Regions from separate parts of the Actinoplanes sp. NPDC021490 genome, predicted to be linked through region 2. Evidence: riboswitches for the same ligand, from Rfam matches in the RefSeq annotation. Region 2 holds a riboswitch; the other holds the start of a gene.

Region 1 (7,803 bases), on a different contig from region 2:
GGCCGCGCGGCCGCCCGAGCAGTGCATCCCGGTGCAGTTGGCCGGGTCCAGCATCGTCGTCGGCACGGCCCGCTGCCAGCGCCGTTCCAGGGTCCCGGGGTCGTACGCGACCTCCCGCGAGACGACCCCGCGACGGCCGTAGTAGACCATCATCAGACCGTCGATCAGCTCGCCGGTGGCCGGGCCGACGCCGCCGACGTTCGGCAGCGACCGGCTCTCGACGACCTCACCGGTCGCGCCGTCGAGGCGGCGCAGCCGGTCGGAGGAGAGCAGCAGGGCGGCCGCCTCGTCGCCGGGCGGCACCGCCACGTTGACCGAGCCGGGCACGGTCAGCGTCCACCGCACCCGTCCGTCGGCCAGGTCGACGCCGCGCAGGTGGGTGCGCAGCGGCGGCTCGGTGTGCGGCTCGCCGGTGGACGAGAAGTACAGCATGCCCGGTTCGCCGGAGGCCTGGTCGTAAACGGTGTCCGGACGGAAGTCGTGCTCCTGTATGACGCCGATCCGGCCGCCCGGCAACGGCGTGACGGCCACCGGCGATCTCCATCGGATCGCCCCGGTTCCGGCGTCGGCGATCGTCGTGTCCGGCCCGTCGCCGAACAGCACCACGTCGCCCGCCTGCTCGGCGTTCACCCCGCCCCAGCTGACCTCGTCGGGCCCGGAGACCCGCACCGGGACGTTCGCCGTCCACAGCTTGCGCGGCGCCCGGTCAAGGCTCCAGGCCGTGATGACGCGTTCCCTGGCCGCGGCGGCCACCGTGAAGACGCGGCCGCCGGAGAGCTGGAACGGCGCTTCCGGGCCGCCGGGCGCGGGCACGGCGCCGAGGTAGCGCCAGAGCACCGGCAGGGCGGGAGCGGCGCCCCCGGCGGCCAGCACCAGCACGGCGGCCAGCAGCAGGCCGGGCATGCGGTAGCGGTGTGCGGGCGGGGGCGGGGTGGGCGTCTGGTCGGGCCGGGCGGTCAGGTCCAGCTCGATCAACGCCAACGGTTACCCCTTCTGGCCGTACGCCCAGATCACGAGCCGGCCGTACATCGAGCGGCAGACCAGGCGCTCGTTCGCCGCCTGGCAGTCGCCCGTGCCGGGCGGCAACGCCCCGAGCAGCCGCGGTCGGCTCTCGCCCGGCTGGGCAACGGCGACCATCGTACGGCCTCCGGGTTCCGTGGTCCGGGTGACCAGCAGGTGGTGTTCGCTGACCGTTCCGGTGACCGGGCGCCAGCCGGAGAGGTCGACCTCGAGGTTTCCGGTGCCGGGGTCGATCAGGCCGAGCGGCTTGGTGTTCTCGGCCGAGCCGTACGCGACGAACTGCTCGCCGAACTGCTGGATGCCCCGCCAGTCGGCCCTGGTCCAGACGGTGTCGCCGGTGGCGGGGTCGATCGCGCGCAGACCGTCGGGACCGGTCAGGCAGGCCAGGATGCCGCAGGTCACGATCCCGTACGCCCCGTCGGCGGGCTGGGACCACAGGTTGCGCAGGGTCAGCGGGTCGTACGCGGAGAACTCCATGCCGGGCCGCCCCGGGTGCCGCAGCAGGATCGTCCCGTTGACCACCACCGGGTTGTCCTGGTCGTAGTCCGCGCCCGGCACGCTGGTCGTCACCAGCCGCTCGCCGGTCACCAGGTCGTGCACGGCCATGGTCCGGTCGTCGTGCACGAGCAGCATTCGGGTGCCGGAGTCCGCGGCCCCGGGCAGCGCGACGAGCGTGGCGGTCGACGGCACGTTGACCGTCCAGAGGGTGCGGCCGGTCTCCGGGTCGATGGCGTCGACCGGCCCGTTGACCCGCCGGTTCATGCCGCCGAAGCCGCGCACCGGCACGACCGAGAGCAGGGTGGACGAGCCGGCCATGGTGACGACCTGCCCGGCCCGGCTCCACCGGGAGCCGCCGTCGTCGATCGAGACGGCGGTGGTGCCCGGGTCGCGCGAGCCGACGATCCAGGGCCGCATCAGGACCAGGCCCGAGCCGAGCCGCAGCCGGAAGACGGGCGCGGTCTGGCCGGCCTCCCACTGCGTCTCGCCGTCGCCCAGGTCGTAGGCGCTGAGCAGGCCGTAGCTCTGTGCCAGCAGCCGGCCGTCCTCGGTCAGCGCGTACGCGTCGGCCGGGCCCACCTTGAGGCTGAACACCTCGGTGAACGGCGGCTTCGAGGGCGCGGCCGAGGCCCCGGCGGTGAGCAGCACGAGGACGGCGAGGACCGCGGCCGGGAACCAGCCCGGGAACGTCGAGCGCTGCGGCGAGTCGTAGGAATCGGGTTCTCCCCGTTCCAGGCCCAGTTCGATGACCACCGTGCTGCCCTGAACCGTCATGCTCCAAAAATAACGAGCAGATAACGGAACTGCCCCTTCGCCGCCCGGTTCGCGGGCTTATCGCCGTTTTCTCGCGTTTGGCGTCACACCCGGTGGACGGCCGGCTGCTCGTCGAGCTTGGCCACCCACTCGGTGACCTCGCGGGCCACGTCCTGAGCCGTCAGACCCAGCTCGGCCAGCAGCTCGGCCCGGGTGCCGTGCGGGTGGAAGCCGGCCGGCACGCCGAAGTCACGCAGCGGCACCTCGACCCCGGCGTCGCGCAGGGCGCTGGCCAGCGCGTCGCCCACGCCGCCGGCCCGGACGCCGTCTTCCAGCGCGACCACCAGGCGGTGCCGGCCGGCCAGGCCGGTCAGCTCGATCGGCACCGGGCGGACCCAGCGCGGGTCGGCCACGGTGACCCCGAAGCCCTGCTCGGCCAGCCGGTCGGCGACCTCGAGGCCGAGTCCGGCGAACGAGCCGACCGCGACCACCAGCACGTCCTTGCGCTCGTCCTCGCGCAGCACGTCGATCTGGCCGACGCGGCGCACGGCGGGCAGCGCGGCCGGCACGGCGCCGGTCGGGAAGCGGACGATCGTCGGGCCGTCGTCGACGGCCAGCGCCTCGCGCAGTTCCTCGCGCAGGGTCGCCTCGTCGCGCGGCGCGGCGATCCGCAGGCCGGGCACGACGCCGAAGACGCTCATGTCCCAGATGCCGTAGTGGCTGGGCCCGTCGGGACCGGTGATGCCGGCCCGGTCGAGCACGAACGTGACCGGCAGCTCGTGCATGGCCACATCCAGCAGGACCTGGTCGAACGCGCGGTTGAGGAAGGTGGCGTAGACGGCCACCACCGGGTGCAGGCCGCCCATGGCCAGGCCGGCCGCGCTGGTCACCGCATGCTGCTCGGCGATGCCCACGTCGTACGCCCGATCGGGGTATTTCTGGGCCAGCGCCGCGATCCCGGTCGGCTCGGCCATGGCCGCGGTGATCCCCACCACGTCGGGGCGCTCGTCGGCGATCTTGACCAGCTCGTCGGCGAAGACGTTGGTCCACTTGAGCTTGGACGCGGCCAGCGACTTGCCGGTCTCGACGTCGAAGCTGCTCGGGCTGTGCAGGCAGTCGGCCTCGTCCTGCTCGGCGGGCCGGTAGCCGTAGCCCTTGCGGGTGACCGCGTGCACGATGACCGGCGCGTTGAAGCCCTTGGCCCGGCGCAGCGCCGACTCCATGGCCTGCACGTCGTGGCCGTCGACCGGGCCGAGATATTTGATGCCGAGGTCCTCGAACATGGGCTGCGGGCTGACCGCGTCCTTGATGCCGCGCTTGACCGCGTGCAGCACCTCGTAGACCGGCTTGCCGACCAACGGGGTCGAGCCCAGCGCGTCCTTGACGAGGTCGAGCACCTTTTCGTAGCCGGGGTTGAGCCGCAGCGTGGAGAGGTGGTCGGCCAGGCCGCCGATGGTCGGCGCGTAGGACCGGCCGTTGTCGTTGACCACGATGACCAGGCGGTTCCGGGTCGAGGCGATGTTGTTGAGCGCCTCCCAGCACATGCCGCCGGTGAGCGCGCCGTCGCCGACCACCGCGACGACGTGCCGGTCCTCCCCGCGCAGCGCGAACGCCTTGGCCATGCCGTCCGCGTACGACAGCGCGGTCGAGGCGTGCGAGTTCTCGATGAAGTCGTGCTCGCTCTCGGCCCGGCTCGGATAACCGGTGAGGCCGCCGCGCTGGCGGAGCAGGTCGAAGCCGTCCTGCCGGCCGGTGACGATCTTGTGCACGTACGACTGGTGACCGGTGTCGAACAGGATCCGGTCGCGGGGCGAGTCGAAGACCCGGTGCAGGGCCAGCGTGGTCTCGACGACACCGAGGTTGGGGCCGAGGTGGCCACCGGTGCGCGACACCTTGGCCACCAGGAAGTCGCGAATCTCCGCCGCCAGAAGGGTCAGCTGGTCGGGGCTGAGGCGCTTCAGGTCACCCGGTTCGGTGACTGTCGCCAGGATGCCGTCCGGGGCGGGGAGGGATTCGCTCATGGGGGGCAAGTCTATCGGCGTGCCGCCATGATGCATCCTCAGCCGATGGGCCCTCCCGAGGTCCTACACACAACCGACGCATGTCCGTGACCTGCGCCCTCGGTGACCTACCGCACAGTAACAACCCGGCCGGGGCGGCCCGGGGCCGGTCAGGCATCCTGGTAGGCACGCGACTGGCGGCACGAGGATGGATCGACCATCGGGAAGCCTGTCACGGGGTTGTCGACCGCCTGGGCCCCCGTGTAGAAGGAGCCCCATGCCTACTACTGAGCCAGCTGGAGCTGCCCGTCTGCTGCCCGGCAAGCCCGTCGCCGAGGCCGTCCTCGCCGACGTCTCCGAGCGCGCCGCCAAGCTCAAGGCCCAGGGCGTGACGCCCAGCCTCGCCACCGTGCTCGTCGGCGACGACGACGCCAGCGCCGGTTACATCCGCATCAAGCAGCGGCAGGCGGCCGAGCTGGGCTTCGACTCCCCGCACCGGCACCTGCCCGGCGACATCACCCAGGAGCAGCTGCTCGAGGTGGTGGCCGAGCTGAACGCGGACACCAGCGTGCACGGCGTGCTGATCCAATATCCGATCCCGGCCCATCTCGACTACGACGCCGCGCTGATGACGCTCGACCCCGACAAGGACGTCGACGGCATGCACCCGCTCAACATGGGCCGTCTCGCCGTCGGCCTGCCCGGTCCGCTGCCCTGCACCCCTGCCGGCATCGAGGCCCTGCTGGCCCACTACGAGATCCCGGTCGCCGGCCGCGAGGTCGTCATCCTCGGCCGCGGCGCCACGCTGGGCCGCCCGCTGGCCATGCTGCTGGCCCAGAAGCGGCCGACCGCCAACGCCGCCGTCACCGTGGTGCACACCGGCGTGCCGGATTGGGAGCGCTACACCCGGCGGGCCGAGATCCTCATCGCCGCGGCCGGCGTGCCCGGCATCATCCAGCCCGGGCACGTCCGCCCGGGCGCGACGGTGATCGGCGCCGGTGTCCGCTACGAGGGCAAGCGCCTGCTGCCCGACGTGGCCGAGGAGTGCGCCGCGGTCGCCGGCGCGATCACCCCGCGCGTGGGCGGGGTCGGCCCGACGACCGTCGCGATGCTGTTCCGCAACGCGATCACCGCCGCCGAACGGGCGGTCGCCACAGCAGCGTGACCCGGCCGGTGTCCAGGTCGTAGCGCGCGCCGGCCACCTCCAGGTGGCCGGCCTCGACCTTCTCGCCGAGGGTCGGCTCAGGGTTCCAGCAGGGCGACGCACTCCACGTGCTGGGTCATCGGGAAGCAGTCGAAGGCCCGCAGAGTGACCAGCTTCCAGCCCAGCTCCCGGAACGTGGCGATGTCCCGGGCCAGCGCGGCCGGGTCGCAGGCCACATAGGCCACCGCGCGGGGTCCGGCCGCCACCACCGAGCGCACCACCTTGGCCCCGGCGCCGGACCGCGGCGGGTCGAGCACCACGAGGTCGACCGGGCCGGTGATCCGGCGGCGGGACAGCGCGACGTCGACCCGGGCCTCGACGATCTCGGCCCGCCCGGCCAGGTTGGCGCGGGCCGCGGCCACGCCGACGGGGGACGATTCGACCACGGTGGTCCGCCCGTGGGTGCGCTCGGCGATGGCGCCGGCGAAGAGCCCGGCGCCGCCGTACAGGTCCCAGGTGATCTCGCCCTCGGCCGGGCGCAGCATCTCGACCACGGTGGCCGTCAGCGTGTCGGCCGCGGCCGGGTGCACCTGCCAGAAGCCCTCGGGCGGCACCCGCCACGAGCGACCGGCCGCCTGCTCGGTGACCTCGGCCGGACCGGAGAGGCGCACCCGTCCGCCCGCGCCGAGCGTGGTGCCTTCGGCCGGGTCGTCCGGCGGCAGCATCCCGCCGCCGCCCGCGGGCCGGGCCAGCACCGCCACGTCGCCGCCGGTGGTCGCCACCGCCTCCAGCGCGTCGGCGTCCGGCCATTCGAGCTTCAGCAGGTCGAGTCCCTGGATGGCCGGGTGGGCGATCCGGCACCGGTCGATCGCCACCACCTCGTGCGAGCGGTGCTTGAGCAGCCCGGGCCGTCCGGCGGCGTCGACGGCGTACCGCACCCGGCTGCGCCACCCGAGCAGACCACCGGGCAGTTCCTCCACCCGTACGTCGCAGGACAGCTTGGCCAGCCGCCGGAGCTGCTCCTCGACGACGGACGCCTTCCACCGTCGCTGGGCGTCCCCCGACGCGTGCTGCAGATCGCAGCCGCCGCAGAGACCCGGGCGCGCGTACGGGCACGGCGGCTCGACCCGGTCGGGCGAGGCCTCGTGGATGGTCACCGCGTCGGCCCGCGCGAACCCCTTGTGCAGCTCGGTGATCTCGGCGGTGATCCGCTCGCCGGGCAGCGTGTGCCGGACGAAGACGACCTGGCCGTGCTCGCCGCCCACCCGGGCCACGCAGTGCCCGCCGTGCGCCGGGGCGCCCACGATGAGCTCGACGAGGTCGCCCTCCTGCAGTTCGTTCACGAGTGGGCCTCACTGTTGTCGTCGGCCGCCGGCGTCGGCTCGGCCGGGGGACGCACCCGGGGGCCGCGCGCGGGCACCCGGGTCAGGCTCTGGTCGAACCGGTCGAGGTCGCGGTCCTGGCTGGAGCGCAGCTGCCACGGCACGCTGGTCACCATCACGCCCGGCTCGAACAGCAGCCGGCCCTTGATGCGCAGCGCGCTCTGGTTGTGCAGCAGGTTCTCCCACCAGCGGCCGACCACGTACTCGGGCACGAACACGGTGACCACGTCGCGCGGCGACCCCCGCCGTACGCTCTTGACGAAGTCGATGATCGGGCCGGTGATCTCGCGGTAGGGCGAGTCGACGACTGTCAGCGGCACCGGGATCTGCCGGCGTTCCCACTCGTCCTGGATCTGGCGGGTGTCCTTGTCGTCCACGTTGACCGTGACCGCGGTGAGCGTGTCGGGCCGGGTCGCCTGGGCGTACGCCACCGCCCGCAGGGTCGGCATGTGCACCTTGCTGACCAGCACGATCGCGTGGTTGCGGGAGGGCAGCACGGGCCGTTCCTCGGTGGGCTGCAGCTCCTGCGCGACCCGGGTGTAGTGCTTGCGGATGGCCAGCATGAGCCCGTAGATGACGATCATGGCGGCGATGGCGATCCACGCGCCGAGCAGGAACTTCGTGATCAGCACGATGATCAGCACCGCGGCGGTCAGCCCCATGCCGAACGCGTTGATCGCCCGCGAGCGGATCATCCGGCGTCGCCGCTCGGGATCACGCTGGATGCGCAGCAGCCGGTTCCAGTGCCGGATCATGCCGCCCTGCGACAGCGTGAACGAGACGAACACGCCCACGATGTAGAGCTGGATGAGCCGCGTGGTCTCGGCCTGGAACGCCACCACCAGCACCATCGCCGCGATGGCCAGGAAGATGATGCCGTTGCTGAAGGCCAGCCGGTCGCCGCGGGTGTGCAGCTGGCGGGGCAGGTATCGGTCCTGGGCGAGGATCGAGCCGAGCACCGGGAAGCCGTTGAACGCGGTGTTCGCGGCCAGGAACAGGATCAGGG
Region 2 (7,803 bases):
AACAGGGCGTACGGGTATTCGCGGCGGTCGTCCTCGTACTGGTACTTGGCCTGGCGGTGCAACTGGTTGGCGGTCACGTAGAGATAGCCGTCGGCCACCGCCATCGTGTCGGGCCACAGCAGCCGCGGATCGTGGGCCAGGGTTTCGAACGTGCCGTCGGGCCGGCGGCGCAGCACCGCCTCATGCTCCCAGTCGGTGAGGTAGAACCGGCCCTGGTCGTCGGTCTCCAGCCCGTCCGAGCCGCCGCCCTTGTCACCCTCGTCGACGACCGTGGCCGACACGTCGGCGTCGCTCAGGCCGCGGTCGAACAGGGCGTCGGCGGAAACGCTGTACCAGCGCCGGGAAATCAGCGGGCAGTAGAAGATGCGCGAGCCGTCGGCGGCGATGGCGATGCCGTCGGAACCCATCTTGACCGGGCTGGGCGGGCCGTCCTTCGGGCGTTCCATGAACGGTTTGCCCTCGACGATGGGCAGCATGTCGGCCGGAGGCAGCGCCTTGGTCGAAGGGTGGTCGTGCAGCCGCCGCCAGGCCTCGCCGGTGTGCAGGTCGACGACGATCAGGCCGTTCGGTCCCTGATCGGACGAGTCGGTGATGAAAGCGGCGTTGCGGCGCAGGTCGAAGCGCACGTCGTTGAGATAGGTGGTCGGCAGCGCGACGTCGGAGTCGAAGACGATGGTGCGGACGACCTGGTCGGTGCTCAGGTCGACGCAGACCAGCTTGGGGCCGCCGTGCTCGGTCGGCTGGAACAGCGGGCTGCCGGTGTCGAGGATCCAGAGGCGGTCGGCCGGGTCGACCACGATGCTCTGCACCGAGACGAGCGCTTCCGGGTCGGCGTCGCCGTTCGGGGTGTTCCAATCGAGGTCGGGATAGGGCACCGCCTCGCCGTCGCGGATCTCGGCGACCGTGTAGCGGACGTCGTCGCCCCACTTGGGGAAGTTGACGAAGATGCGGCCGCTCCGCGAGACGGCGACGCCGGTGGGCATCGGCCCGGACTCGAAGAGGTGGACAGTTTCGAGGGTGCCTGCAGGTTGATCGGTCACGACCGCCGCATACCCGCGAAAAGCGCCGGTATACGACTCCTACCCCCAACCCGCCCCACCAGGGGGACCACCACCCTAGTACCACAACCAAGCGGGCGGCCCAGCTTATCCACAGGCTCCGGCGTACACCCGGAGCCTGTGGATAACGGTCAGCCCAGGTCGACGCCGGGGTAGAGCGGGAAGCCGGCCAGCAGCTCGTGGGCCTGCTTGTGGACGCGGTCGGCCACGGCCGGGTCCAGGTGGAACTTGGCCTTCGAGCCCTCGGCCGGGGTGGTGCCGGTCAGGACGGTGTGGATCAGTTCGGCAATCTGGTCCATCTCGGCCACGCCCAGGCCGCGGGAGGTCAGGGCGGGGGTGCCGATGCGGATGCCGGAGGTGTACCAGGCGCCGTTCGGGTCCTGCGGGATGGCGTTGCGGTTGGTGACCACGCCGCTGTCCAGCAGGGCCTGCTCGGCCTGGCGGCCGGTGAGGCCGAACGGGTGCACGTCGATCAGCACCAGGTGGTTGTCGGTGCCGCCGCTGACCAGCTCGACGCCGCGCCGGCTCAGGCCCTCGGCCAGCGCCTGGCTGTTGGTGACGATCTGCTGGGCGTAGGTCGCGAAGGACGGCTGCCGGGCCTCGGCGAAGGCGATCGCCTTGGCCGCCATCACGTGGGCGAGCGGGCCGCCGAGCACCATCGGGCAGCCGCGGTCGACCTGGTCGGCCAGCTCGGGCTGGGAGAACACGGCGCCACCGCGCGGGCCGCGCAGCGACTTGTGGGTCGTGGTGGTGACGATGTGCGCGTGCGGGAAGGGGCTGTAGTCGCCGGTGAAGACCTTGCCCGCGACCAGACCGGCGAAGTGCGCCATGTCGACCATGAACGTCGCGCCCACCTCGTCGGCGATCTCGCGCAGCGTCGCAAAGTTCACCTTGCGGGGGTACGCCGAGTAGCCGCCGACGATGACCAGCGGCTTGAACTCGCGGGCCGTCTCGCGCAGCGCCGCGTAGTCGATCTGACCGGTGGACCGGTCGACGCCGTAGCTGCGCTGGTCGAACATCTTGCCCGAGATGTTGGGCCGGAAGCCGTGCGTGAGGTGGCCGCCCGCGTCGAGCGACATGCCCAGCATGCGCTGGTTGCCGAAGGCCTGCCGCAGCTCGGCCCATTCGGCGTCGGTGAGGTCGTTGACCTGGCGCTTCTCGAACTTTCGCAGAGCCGGCGCCTCGACCCGGTCGGCCAGGATCGCCCAGTACGCGACCAGGTTGGCGTCGATGCCGGAGTGCGGCTGCACGTACGCGTAGGGCGCGTCGAACAAGGCCTTGGCGTGCTCGACGGCGACCGACTCGACGGTGTCCACGTTCTGGCAGCCGGCGTAGAAGCGGCGCCCGATCGTGCCCTCGGCGTACTTGTCGGAAAGCCAGTTGCCCATGGCCAGCAGCACGGCCGGAGAGGCGTAGTTTTCGCTGGCGATCAGCTTGAGCGACTCACGCTGGTCGGTCAGCTCTTTGGCGATGGCGTCGGCAATGCGCGGCTCGACGGACCGGACCACCTCGAGGGCGGAACGGAAGGCGGTCGATTCGGCGTTCAGCTCACTCATGGGACCTCTCTATCACTGTGCAGAGGCCCAGGCGCACGGCAGGTCGCCGCCGATTCGCTCGACGGCGGAGCCGCTCCCCGGTGGTTGACCACCTTGACGCGCCAGTTACGGCCCGCCGAGAGCATACCCGGCGGCTTGGGCCGGAGCACTAGCCTGATCAACGTGAACGGCGTACAGATCCTGCTCATCATCGGCCTGGGCATCTTCGTGTCCTCCATGGCGAAGCGCCGTGGCGTCGAGCCGGGCATGATCATCGTGGTGCTGGCGGCGGCCGCGTCGTTCATTCCGGGGGTTCCCCGCCTTGAGCTGGAGAGCGAGGTCATCCTCGCGATCGTCATCCCGCCGCTGCTCTATTCGGCCACCCGCGGCGCCTCGTTCGCCAACTTCGGGGCCAACATCAGGGCGATCTGGGCGCTCGGCGTTCTGCTGGTCGCGGTCACCTGCGGCGCGCTCGGGCTGCTCTCGTCGTGGCTGCTGCCCACGCTCGGCCTCTCGGTCGCGTTCGTGCTGGGCGCGGTGCTGGCCCCGCCCGACACGATCACGACGGTCTCGCACGGCGACCAGATCGGGCTGCCCAAACGGGTGACCACGATCCTCACCGGCGAGAGCCTGGTCAACGACGCCACCGCGCTGACCCTGTTCAGCATCGCCGTGGCCGCCGTCAACGGGGAGCACACCAGCTGGTCCGGCGGCCTCCTCGAGTTTTTGCGTACGGCGTCGATCGGGCTCGGCATCGGCGCCCTGTTCGCGTTCATCGCGTTGCGGATCCGTAAGCAGCTCGGCAACCCGACGCTCGAGACCTCCCTGGTGCTGCTGGTGCCGTTCACCGCCTTCCTGGCCGCCGAAGAGGTGCACGCGTCCGGCATCCTGGCCGTGGTCATGGCCGCCTTTTCGATCAGCGTGAACCTGACGCTCGACCCGAAACACCAGTACCCGGGCGCCTATCAGACCCGGCTGCAGGAGGAACAGGTCTGGCGGGTGCTCGACTTCCTGCTCGAGACGTTCGTGTTCGCGTACATCGGCCTGCAGTTGAAGTTCGTTCTGGAAGAGCTGGCCGGCTCGGAGGATCCGGGGCTGGTCCGCACGCTGGTGGCGGCGGCCGTCCTGCTGGTCGCGGCGATCGTGCTGCGGCTGGCCGGGGTGTTCGTCATCTTCGGGCGCTGGCGGCTCAAGGAGATCGGGACGCAACGCCGGATCGACAAGGACGTCCGCTTCCGGGAGCGGTACGAGACCTGGCGGAAGCGCCACGAGCGCCACGGCGGGGTGCCCCTGCCCGCCCCCACGACCAAGGAGATCGTGCTGGTCGGCTGGACCGGCATGCGCGGAATCCTCACGCTGGCCGCGGCGGCCTCGATCCCCGAGCACACCGCGTCGGGCGAGGAGTTCCCCGGCCGCGACGCTATCCAGGCCATCGCCCTGATCGTCACCCTCGGCACCCTGCTCCTGCAGGGCACGACCATCGGCCGGCTGGCCCGCCTTCTCAAGTTCGACCTGGCCGCCGAGCGCGCCGAAACCGAGGAGCTGCGCGACCGCGGCAGGCAGCTGGCCGCCGAGGCCGCGGCCCAACCGGACACCGACCCGGACGCGTCGTTCGAGGCCCAGCGTCTCGCGCTGGGCAAGGCGGTGTACGACCGGGTCCTGCCGGAGGAGATCGCCCGCGAACTCATCGAGGACGTCGACCTGCGCCAGGCCGCCCGCCACACCGGCTCCTAGACGGCAGACGCGTGCCGGACGAATCGCGCGACCTCGGGGGAACGCTCGTCGTCGCGCCAGGCCAGGCGCAGCTCGGCCGGTGACAGACCGGTGACCGGCACGGCAACGACGCCGGGCTGGGTCGCGACGGGCAGGGCGCTCGACACGAAGGCCACCGCGTGGCCGAGCCGGACCAGAGCCAGCAACTGCAGCATGTCGTTGACCTCGGGCCCGGCGGTCGCACCCGGGAAGCCGAGCCAGAATTCGCGCTCGACCGGCTGATCGGTTGCCCAGACCGCGACCGGAAGGCCGTCGAGCTCGTCCCGCTCGATCACCTCACGTCCGGCGAGCGCGTGCCCCTCGGGCAGCAGCGCCACGCGTGGATCCACGGCGAGCAGGTCACTGTCGAGGCCCTCGGCGTCGAACGCGCCCCGAATCAATGCCAGGTCGGCCTCCCCCGTACGCAAGCCCTCGGTCTGGGTGCGCCATTCGGCGACCACCGCCCACGCGCCGGGAAAATCCTTGGTCAGCCGGTCGACCACGGCGACGTCACAGCCTCGGGCGCTGACCCGCAGCCGGTCGTCGCCGGCCGCCGCCCGCCGCGCCCGGCCGACCGCACGCAGGACCCGCCGGTCGATCTCCCGGGCCTCGTCGATCAGCACCCGGCCGGCCTCGGTCGGCTCGACCCCGCGATGCCCGCGCACAAGCAGCGGCACGCCGACATCGGACTCGAGGGCACGAATGGCTCTCGACAGCGCCGGCTGCGTCATCTTCAGCCGCTCCGCCGCCGCGGTGATCGCGCCCTCCTCGGCGACCGCCACCAGATAGCGCAGACGGCGAAGATCCATGACGTCTCCCCTGGTCGGCGGTCATGCCCGCCCAGCATGGCAGACATGCTTTCCGCTCCCTACCCGGCCAGTTCACCGCGCCACAGAATCAAGCATGCCCGGCCGGCACATCACCATCAAAGGGAGAAATCACATGAGCAAGAGCGCGGTGGTCACCGCCGGAACGGCCGGACTGGGCTTCGAGATCGCCCGCGGCCTGATCGGCGCCGGATACGAGGTCACGCTGGTGGCCCGGAACCGGGACCGAGGCCAGGAAGCCGTCCGCACCCTCGGAGCACGGGCAAGGTTCGCGGCGGCCGACATGTCGTCGCCGGCCGAGGTTCGGCGGCTGGCCGAGACGATCACGGGCCCGCTCGACGTGCTGGTCAACAACGCGGGCGGCATGTGGGCCGACCGCTGGGAGAACGCCGACGGCATCGAGGGGAGCTTCGCCATCAACCACCTTTCCCCGTACGTCCTGACGACCGCACTCGCCGGCAAGATGGCCGACCCGAGCCGGATCGTGCAGGTCACGTCGTCGGCGATGATGGCCGCGGTGCCCGACTTCGCGGAGATCGACCTGCCCGGCGAGTACTACGGACTGGCCGTCACCGGCCGGGCCAAGCTGGCCCAGCTCGCCTGGTCGCTCGACGTGGCCACGGAGCTGCACGAGCGGGGAATCACGCTGGTGCTCGCCGATCCCGGTCCGGCCGCCACCCCGAACGCCGCCGTGATGAAGGAGCGCATGCTCCCGCCGCCGATTCGTCCGATGTGGAGCGCCGTCCAGGAGGGCGTCAAGCGGCCGGTCACCGAGGCGGCCCAATCGGTCATCCGGGCCGCCACCGACCCGGCCCTGCATAACCACCCCGGCACGATCCTGGGCCCCGACGGCGAACCCGACGACAGCCTGCGGGCGCATGTGACGCCGGAAGTCACCGCCGCGGTCCGCAAACTGACGGAGGCAGCGCTCTGACGGGCGGGGGCCAGTGGGAGATCAACCGGGTGGGTCGAGGGCTACGGTGCGGAAGCCGGTGTTGCCGGTGGAGGAGTCGGGGGTGTTGGAGGAGCGGGCGGCGTTGCGGTAGCGGTTGCAGTACGAGTCGTGGCACAAGTAGGAACCGCCGCGAATCACGCGGGTGGCGCCCAGCGTGGGGCCCTGCGGGTCGTCCGCGGGGGACGTCGAGTAGTACGTGGGTGAGAACCAGTCCGCGCACCACTCCCACACGTTGCCGATCGGCTGGTAGAGGCCGTAGTCGTTGGGTGCGTACGAGCGGGCGGGCGCGGTGGTCACCCAGCCGTCGTCGACCGTGTTGACGGCCGGAAAGGTGCCCTGCCAGATGTTGCAGGGCCAATCCGGCGGCAGGTCGTCGCCCCAGGGGTAGCGGAGGGACGGCCGGCCGCCTCGAGCGGCGCATTCCCATTCGGCCTCGGTGGGCAGGCGGCGGCCGGCCCACGCGCAGTAGGCCCGGGCGTCGTTCCAGCTGACGTGGACCACCGGGTGGTCGTCGGCGGCGGTCGTGGACGGTCCGCCGGGGTGGGCCCAGTCGGCTCCCGAGACGCCCAGCCACCACGGCGTTCCGGCCATGCTGCCGACGACCTTGTCCGCATCGTCGGAGGCGACCGCCGAGTGGAACACCGCCGACCAGCCGAACGCCTCGGCTTCGGTGCGGTAGCCGGTGCCGGCGACGAAGGCCCGGAAGTCGGCCACCGTCACCGTGGTCGCGTCGATCGAGAACGCCGGCACGCGTACGGGATGCACCGGCTGTTCGCCGTCGGGGCGCGCACCGTCGCCGGACGCGTCGCCCATCGCGAACGTCTGACCGGGTACGGAGGCCTGCGGGACGCGATGGACACCGGCGTGGGCCGGGACGACGACCGCGGCGGTGTGGGGCGGATGCGAACCGGACGGGCTGCAGCAATGGCTCACGGCGTCACCGGCCCGGACGCGCGCCTCATAACACACCTGACCAGCGCATGTACGCCTCCGGACCCGAACATGGGGCCACCGTAGGCGGGCCCAATTCTTCCGTCAAATGAACGAGCGCGTCACGCAGGGACGACGGACAGCCAGCTCATAGGAGATGCACAAAAACCGGACCTACGGTGAGTTCCAGGCGTGCGGCAACACGATGAGGAGCGAACCGATGGCACAGGACCCCAGACCGGTTTACCAGGGACGACAGCTTCCCCGGCCCGACGAGGAGGTCGTCGATCAGGGCCTCGGGTTCGACCTGGGCACCCTCGCCGGCCGTCGGCACGTGCTGCGCGGGTTCGGTCTCGGCGCCGCGGTGCTCGGGCTGGCCGCGTGCGGCAGCAACTCGTCGCCGGAAGGCACGACGACGACCACCTCGGCGGCCGCCACCGGGGAGATCCCCGGCGAGACGGCCGGGCCCTACCCCGGCGACGGGTCGAACGGGCCCGACGTGCTCGAGCAGAGCGGCGTGGTCCGCAGCGACATCCGGTCGAGCTTCGGCACGGCCAGTGGGACCGCTCAGGGCGTGCCGATGACCCTGGAACTGACGATCCTCGACATGGCGAACAACGACGCGCCGTTCAAGGACGTGGCCGTCTATGTGTGGCACTGCGACCGCGAGGGCCGCTATTCGCTCTACTCCGACGGCGTCACCGACCAGAACTACCTGCGCGGCGTCCAGATCGCCGACGACTCGG

Evidence for each region. A riboswitch is a leader RNA that binds a small molecule or an ion and turns the genes downstream of it on or off. The one in region 2 is predicted to bind ZMP and ZTP.
Region 1: it holds a riboswitch for ZMP and ZTP, as region 2 does, so the genes downstream of both, ACZ3I4_RS29955 (bifunctional 5,10-methylenetetrahydrofolate dehydrogenase/5,10-methenyltetrahydrofolate cyclohydrolase) here and ACZ3I4_RS01555 (glycine hydroxymethyltransferase) in region 2, are expected to answer to the same signal.

Annotation. Positions count from the first base shown of each region.
Region 1 is NZ_JBVHFW010000012.1:341,495-349,297, reverse strand. Features, by position in the region: gene ACZ3I4_RS29970 (PQQ-binding-like beta-propeller repeat protein) at 1-981, opposite strand, end outside; gene ACZ3I4_RS29965 (outer membrane protein assembly factor BamB family protein) at 985-2,292, opposite strand; gene dxs (1-deoxy-D-xylulose-5-phosphate synthase) at 2,376-4,292, opposite strand; ZMP/ZTP riboswitch at 4,452-4,535, shown strand; gene ACZ3I4_RS29955 (bifunctional 5,10-methylenetetrahydrofolate dehydrogenase/5,10-methenyltetrahydrofolate cyclohydrolase) at 4,549-5,436, shown strand; gene ACZ3I4_RS29950 (class I SAM-dependent RNA methyltransferase) at 5,514-6,758, opposite strand; gene ACZ3I4_RS29945 (APC family permease) at 6,755-7,803, opposite strand, start outside.
Region 2 is NZ_JBVHFW010000001.1:330,611-338,413, reverse strand. Features, by position in the region: gene ACZ3I4_RS01560 (L-dopachrome tautomerase-related protein) at 1-1,040, opposite strand, end outside; gene ACZ3I4_RS01555 (glycine hydroxymethyltransferase) at 1,190-2,614, opposite strand; ZMP/ZTP riboswitch at 2,633-2,733, opposite strand; gene ACZ3I4_RS01550 (cation:proton antiporter) at 2,777-4,327, shown strand; gene ACZ3I4_RS01545 (LysR family transcriptional regulator) at 4,324-5,154, opposite strand; gene ACZ3I4_RS01540 (SDR family NAD(P)-dependent oxidoreductase) at 5,288-6,106, shown strand; gene ACZ3I4_RS01535 (formylglycine-generating enzyme family protein) at 6,128-7,096, opposite strand; gene ACZ3I4_RS01530 (intradiol ring-cleavage dioxygenase) at 7,278-7,803, shown strand, end outside.